3 regions of the Paraclostridium sordellii genome follow, and region 2 is predicted to be linked to each of the others. Evidence: riboswitches for the same ligand, from Rfam matches in the RefSeq annotation. Region 2 holds a riboswitch; each other region holds the start of a gene.
The links. Region 2 has a riboswitch for cobalamin ahead of ATCC9714_RS03630 (ABC transporter substrate-binding protein). Riboswitches for the same ligand answer to the same signal wherever they lie in the genome.

Region 1 (2,277 bases), 1.6 Mb from region 2:
TACTGATTTTTTAATACTAGATGAACCAACCAATCACCTGGATATAGGTTATCAAATACAACTTATGGATTTAGTTAAAAGCCTAAAAATAACCACATTAGCAGCTATTCATGATATGAATATTGCAGCAATGTATTGTGATTATTTAATTGTAATGAAAGAAGGAAAAATAAAATGTTGTGGATGTATAGATGAAGTTATAACTGCAAACATGTTAAAAGAAATATTTGGAGTAAATGCATATGTAGGAAAAAATCCAATAAATAATAAACTTCAAGTTTCATTTATGCATAGTCACCATCATGTAAATGGAGTAGGTCATGACCATGTGCATGATGATGGATTTACAGGTGAACATGAACACTTTCATCAACATATTTATGACGTATAAAAAATTTAAAATAAAAATTTAAAAATAATAGAGGAATTTAGAACTATTTATAGTATTATATATACATGTGATAAATTGAATAAAAATATTGTAGGTTTTTATAGATAAAATTAATAGGGAAAGAGGTGTAATTCCTCTGCAGCCCCCGCTACTGTAAAACGGATGAAACTTTCAAATACCACTGTGATAATTATTACGGGAAGGGAAAGGAGTAAAGTGAAGTTAAGCCAGGAGACCTGCCTATAATATATTAAGTTAGTTTCTTCGGGGTGAAGGAAAATAATTGATAAAATAATATCTTGACTTAGTACAAGTGTAAGTATTATTTAATATGTCATTAAAACCCTAATCTAACGATTAGGATTTTTTTATGTAAATAAATTTTTCTATATACACCTAATAGCTTTTTATTAATTTATCACAAAAATTGATAAAAATTTAATAAATTGAAAAGAGAGGTATTAACATGAAATTTTTACCACTATCAATAGTAGCAGGTGTACTATTAGTAATTTTAAATCCTATGACTTCAAGTGCTATGCATATCATGGAAGGTTACTTACCAGTAAAATGGTCAATATTTTGGACCGTCGTATTTATTCCATTTTTTATATATGGATTAAAATCAATAAATACCATAGTGAAAAAAGATCCTAAAAAAAAGGTATTATTAGCTTTAGCAGGAGCATTTGTATTTGTATTATCAGCTCTAAAAATACCATCATTAACAGGAAGCTGTTCACATCCTACAGGAGTAGGTTTAGGAGCTATATTATTTGGCCCAGCAGTTATGGCTGTAATAGGAACTATAGCTTTATTATTCCAAGCTATATTATTAGCTCATGGAGGGCTTACAACACTAGGAGCTAATGCTTTTTCAATGGCAATAGTTGGACCTATAGTATCATATTTAATATTTAAGTTTTGTAGAAAAAGAAATATGAATATGGGAGTGTGTATATTTTTAGCAGCAGCATTAGGTGATTTAGCTACATACACTGTAACAGCTACTCAGTTAGCACTAGCATTTCCAGATCCGGCAGGTGGAATCATGGGGTCTTTAATCAAGTTCTTAGGAGTATTCTTTATGACTCAAATACCAATAGCAATAGCTGAAGGTTTACTAACTAACCTAGTATATAATCTAATAACACAAAATGATGAAGGAGTGGAAGAAGATGAGTTTAAATTCGAAAGCCAAAACTAAAGTTAGAAATAAAAATTTACTACTATTAATTTTAACAGTAATACTTATAATAACTCCTTTAATATTAAATGCTACTGCAGAGTATGGTGGAGCTGATGGAGAAGCTGAAGGTTTAATAAGTGAAATAAGCCCACATTATGAACCATGGTTTAGTAGCTTATACGAACCACCAAGTGGAGAAATCGAAAGTTTGCTATTTTCTACTCAAGCTGCTATAGGAGCTGGGTTCATAGGTTATTACTTAGGTGTTAAAAAAGGAAAAAAGAGTAAATGCTAGAAATAGATAAATGTGCTTATACAAATTCTATAAAAGATGTGAACCCTATATTTAAATTTATAGTAGCATTTATATCTATGACAGTTTCTATACTTACAAATAGTATAAGCTTGCATTTATTAATAATATTAATTTTGACTATTTTGATTGTTTTTTTAGCAAAAGTGGATATAAAGCTATACATAAAATGCTTGAAGATACCTATATATTTTTTATTAATAGGAACTATACTTAATTTGATTAATATATCATTTGAATCTAAAGATTTTGTATTTAATATAAAAATATTAGGATTATATATAGGAACTACGAAATTTGCAATTGATAATACTATGCATATATTACTAAGAGCACTTAGTTGTATTATATCTATTTATTTTTTAATACTCACAACACCATTTA
Region 2 (2,277 bases):
TGATATAGTGTATAATACTTTTAATAAAGTATAGATTAATTAAATAAATATACATGGTATGTAGATATATTTTTAATTATATAATTTATTTAAAGGTAAATAGTATATCAGTTTAAAAAACATATGAATTATTTAATCAAAAAGAAGATAAGATACTATTAAGATATTATTAAAATATGAAAACTAAAGGAGACGAAGATTATGGCAATGGGAGCACCAACACCACATAATAACGGAAAATTAGGAGATATAGCAGAAACAGTATTATTACCAGGAGATCCTCTAAGAGCTAAATTTATAGCAGAGACATTTTTAGAAGATGTAGTTCAATACAATACTGTAAGAGGAATGAATGGATATACAGGTTACTACAAAGGAAGAAGAATATCTGTACAGGGAACAGGTATGGGATGTCCATCTATAGGAATATATACATATGAGTTAATACATTTTTATGGAGTTAAAAATCTTATAAGAATAGGTTCAGCAGGAGCTTTACATGAAGATTTAAAAATGCATGATATAGTTATAGGTATGGGTTCATGTACAGATTCTAACTATGCATCACAATATAATTTACCAGGTACTTATGCACCAATAGCAAGCTATGAGTTACTAAGCAAAGCTGTAGATGTGGCTAAGAGCCAAGGTGTTGAGCCTAAAGTAGGAAACATATTATGTAGTGATGTATTCTACGGAGATGAAGGATTAGATTCTTTAGCAAAATGGACTAAAATGGGAGTTTTAGCTGTAGAAATGGAATCAGCTGCACTTTATATGAATGCTGCTAGAGCTGGAGTTAATGCACTTTGTATATTAACAATATCAGATTGTCCATTTAAAGGTGAAGCAACAACTGCTATGGAAAGACAAACAGCATTTACAAGAATGATGAATATAGCTTTAGAATTAGCTTAATATATAATTAATACGTATACAAATTTAGATAAAAAGCTCGTATTTGCAAAGCCTATTGTAATTACGAGCTTTTTATTTTAGTGAATTTCTTATATTGTAGAATTGTATATAAAATTATGCTAATATTATAATGATAAATATAAAAAGATTTAGGTTTTTATATTAAAAGGGAATAGTGTGTAAATCACTAGCAGCCCCCGCTACTGTAAATATGGACGAGTCTTTATAAATCCACTAAAGATTATTCTTTGGGAAGGGAAAGATTAGGATGAAGTATGAGCCAGGAGACCTGCCTAAATTATTAACTTTCGGAGGGAGAGAAGAATGAAAATTTCAAAAAAAATTAAAGTAGGATTGCTTAGCTTAGTGGTAGGACTTAGTATAGTTGGTTGTACTAAGAATGATACTAAGAAAGAAGAAGCTAAAAACACAAAGGTTGAAAGTAACACAGAGAAAAGTGATGGGTATTATCCAGTTACAATAACTTCTCATAATAGCAAAAAAGAAGAAATAAAAGTTACTTTTAAAGAAAAACCTAAAAAAGTATTAGCTGTATACCAAGACTCTATTGAGACTATGCTTGCATTAGGACTAGAAGATAATATGGTTGCAGCAGCAGGACTTGACCACAAGGTTAAAGATGAGTATAAAGAAAGCTTTAAAAAGGTTAAATACTTAGATGAATTTACGCCTTCTAAAGAAACTGTTACAATGTTACAACCAGATTTAATATTAGGTTGGTACTCATTATTTTCAGATAAAACAATAGGTGATGTAAGTTATTGGCAAGATAAAGGTGTAAATACATATATGGCATTAAATAGTGGTGCAGTTGAGAAAAAAACTATACAAAATGAGTGTGACGATATATTAAATATAGGTAAAATATTTAATGTTGAAGATAAAGCTAAAAAGATAGTTGATAATATAAAGAACAAAGTAAATAAAATTGTAGAATCAGAAAAAGGTAAAAAACAGCAAACAACTTTAATAATAGAATTAGGCGATGGCAAGATTAGAGGGTATGGAAAAACTACTTTAGGTGGAGATATGGTTACTAAGTTAGGTGCTAAGCTTTTAAATGAAGATGGAAACTCATTAAGTAAAGAAGATTTAGTAAAATTAAATCCAGATAGCATATTTGTTGCTTACATGAATAGAGAAGATGATAACAAAGCAAGTGAAACAAAAGATTTAGTAATGAAAGATAAAGCATTACAAAGTTTAAATGCTGTAAAAAATGATAGAGTTTACCCAATTGAACTTGGACAAATGTATTGTAGTGGGGTAAGAACTATAGATGGAATTGAAACATTTGCAAATGGACTTTATCCAGATCAAAAATAGAAAGAAGGATAT
Region 3 (2,277 bases), 800 kb from region 2:
GCCAGATTTTTTAAGTATCCACCTAAGTTTTCATTTATTCTAGCTTCAACTTGAGTAGTAACTTTTTCTTTATTGAAAGTTGTCTCTATATCTAAAAGCCCTATACCATTTATTTCTTTTATACTTCCTTCTATTTCTTCTGGGTCATAAAGTTTTTTACCTAATATTTGGTATCCTCCACAAATCCCAAATATTAATGTTCCTTTAGCTTCAAGTTCTTTAAGCTGTTTTTCATAACCATTTTCTCTTAAATAAATTAAATCCTCTATTGTATTCTTACTTCCAGGTATTATAACCATATCTGGATTAGATAGTTTTTGACCTTTCTCAACATATTTAACACTTACATCATCTTGTATTTCAAGCATATGTATATCTGTAAAATTAGACATATATGGAGTTCTTAGAACCTCTATATTTATATCACTTTCTTTAAATTGTTTTTTAAATCTGTCAGTTACACTATCTTCATCTTCTATATTTAGATCGCTATATGGAACCACTCCTAAAATAGGTACTTTTATAATATCTTCAATCATATCAATCCCTGATTTTAAAAGATCTACACTACCTCTAAATTTATTTATTATTACTCCTTTTACTCTAGCTCTTTCATTTTCTTCTAGTAGTAATATAGTTCCAGCTATTGATGCAAATACTCCACCTCTATCTATATCTGCTACTAAAACCACCGGAGCATCTGCAATTTCTGCCATTCCCATGTTTGCTATATCTCTATCTTTTAAATTTATTTCAGCACAACTACCTGCACCTTCTAAAACTATAATTTCATATTCATTACTTAAATCAGCATAAATATCTCTAAGCATTTTAGCTAGTTCATTTTTATATTCATGATAAACACTAGAACTTATTGTATTTAATACTTTTCCTTTAACTATAACTTGGCATCTATTTTTGCCAGCAGGCTTTAATAAAATAGGGTTCATCCTAACATCGGGTTCAATTCCACAAGCTTCTGCTTGAGTTACTTGGGCTCTACCCATTTCTAATCCATCTTTAGTTATATAGGAATTAAGGGCCATATTTTGTGATTTAAACGGTGCCACTTTATATCCATCTTGCTTTAAAATTCTGCATATCCCAGCTGATATTGTACTTTTCCCCACATTTGAGGCTGTACCTAGAAACATTAATGATTTACTCAATCCAAGCCCACTCCTTTCTAGAAATAAAAAATCTACCCAATTAGGGTAGATTTTAAAAATATATACACTTAGCCAATTTTTAAAATCCTTCACCCCGAAGATTTTATTCTCATAAACTAGGCAGGTCTCCTGGCTTTACATCAATCTACTCCTATCCCTTCCCGTAAATTCACAGTGGTGTCTAATAGTTTCGTCAGTACTACAGTAGCGGGGGCTGCAAAGGATTCTAACCTTTTTCCCTATTAATTTTCAACGAAAAACCTAATTTATGTCAAATTCTGATATTATATTTATTTTTCATTATAAGTATGATGTATTATTTAAAGTTTGAATAACTGGAAATCCATCTATAATATCAATAATGCTAACAGATGCATTATCTATTCTAAAGTTCCAGTGATACTCATATGTTTTTCCAATTAAATAAGAAATTATATTTCTTATAGTTCCTGCATGAGAACATATCAAAATAGTATCATCTTTATGTTTCTTAATTATATCACTTAACTCAAATACCACTCTTTCATAAGAGTCAATTAAACTTTCTCCATTTGGATATTTATATCCACTACCTTCTTTAATCATTTTCTCAAACTCATTAGGATAATTTTTTTGAATATAATTAAAATTCATTCCTTCAAAATCCCCAAAATTAATTTCCTTAAACCCTTCTTTTTCTACTATATCTATACCTCTTGTATTAGCTATATACCCTATAGTTTCCTTAGTTCTTATAGATGTTGTAGTATATATATAATCTATTTTTTCTTTTTCAAGAAATTTATTTAGCTTATCTACTTGAGATTTACCAATATCACTTAATTTGCTATCTATATGACCTGATAAATTTCCTTTTATATTATCTTCACTAATTGCATGCCTTATTAATATAAGCCTTGACATATGTTCACCTCTTATTTCAAAGCAAATACTAAGTATATATAAACTAAATATATAACTTCTGTAAGTTCAGAAGTACAACCTAATATGTCTCCGGTTATACCATCTATTTTTGTATATATGTATCTTACGAATAATCTAGTTAATAAAATCATTACTGGTATAAAAAATACTTCCTTAGTTAAGCTCATTATATTTAAATTGAATA

Region 1: another riboswitch for cobalamin. It lies ahead of ATCC9714_RS11210 (energy-coupling factor ABC transporter permease); the one in region 2 lies ahead of ATCC9714_RS03630 (ABC transporter substrate-binding protein).
Region 3: another riboswitch for cobalamin. It lies ahead of ATCC9714_RS16270 (cobyric acid synthase); the one in region 2 lies ahead of ATCC9714_RS03630 (ABC transporter substrate-binding protein).

The regions. Positions count from the first base shown of each region.
Region 1 covers NZ_LN679998.1:2,330,356-2,332,632, reverse strand. The annotation lists gene ATCC9714_RS11215 (ABC transporter ATP-binding protein) at 1-391, shown strand, start outside; cobalamin riboswitch at 467-649, shown strand; gene ATCC9714_RS11210 (energy-coupling factor ABC transporter permease) at 858-1,598, shown strand; gene ATCC9714_RS11205 (energy-coupling factor ABC transporter substrate-binding protein) at 1,570-1,875, shown strand; gene cbiQ (cobalt ECF transporter T component CbiQ) at 1,869-2,277, shown strand, end outside.
Region 2 covers NZ_LN679998.1:754,777-757,053, forward strand. The annotation lists gene deoD (purine-nucleoside phosphorylase) at 208-918, shown strand; cobalamin riboswitch at 1,053-1,229, shown strand; gene ATCC9714_RS03630 (ABC transporter substrate-binding protein) at 1,243-2,265, shown strand.
Region 3 covers NZ_LN679998.1:3,350,886-3,353,162, forward strand. The annotation lists gene ATCC9714_RS16270 (cobyric acid synthase) at 1-1,169, opposite strand, end outside; cobalamin riboswitch at 1,272-1,449, opposite strand; gene ATCC9714_RS16275 (histidine phosphatase family protein) at 1,470-2,072, opposite strand; gene cobS (adenosylcobinamide-GDP ribazoletransferase) at 2,084-2,277, opposite strand, start outside.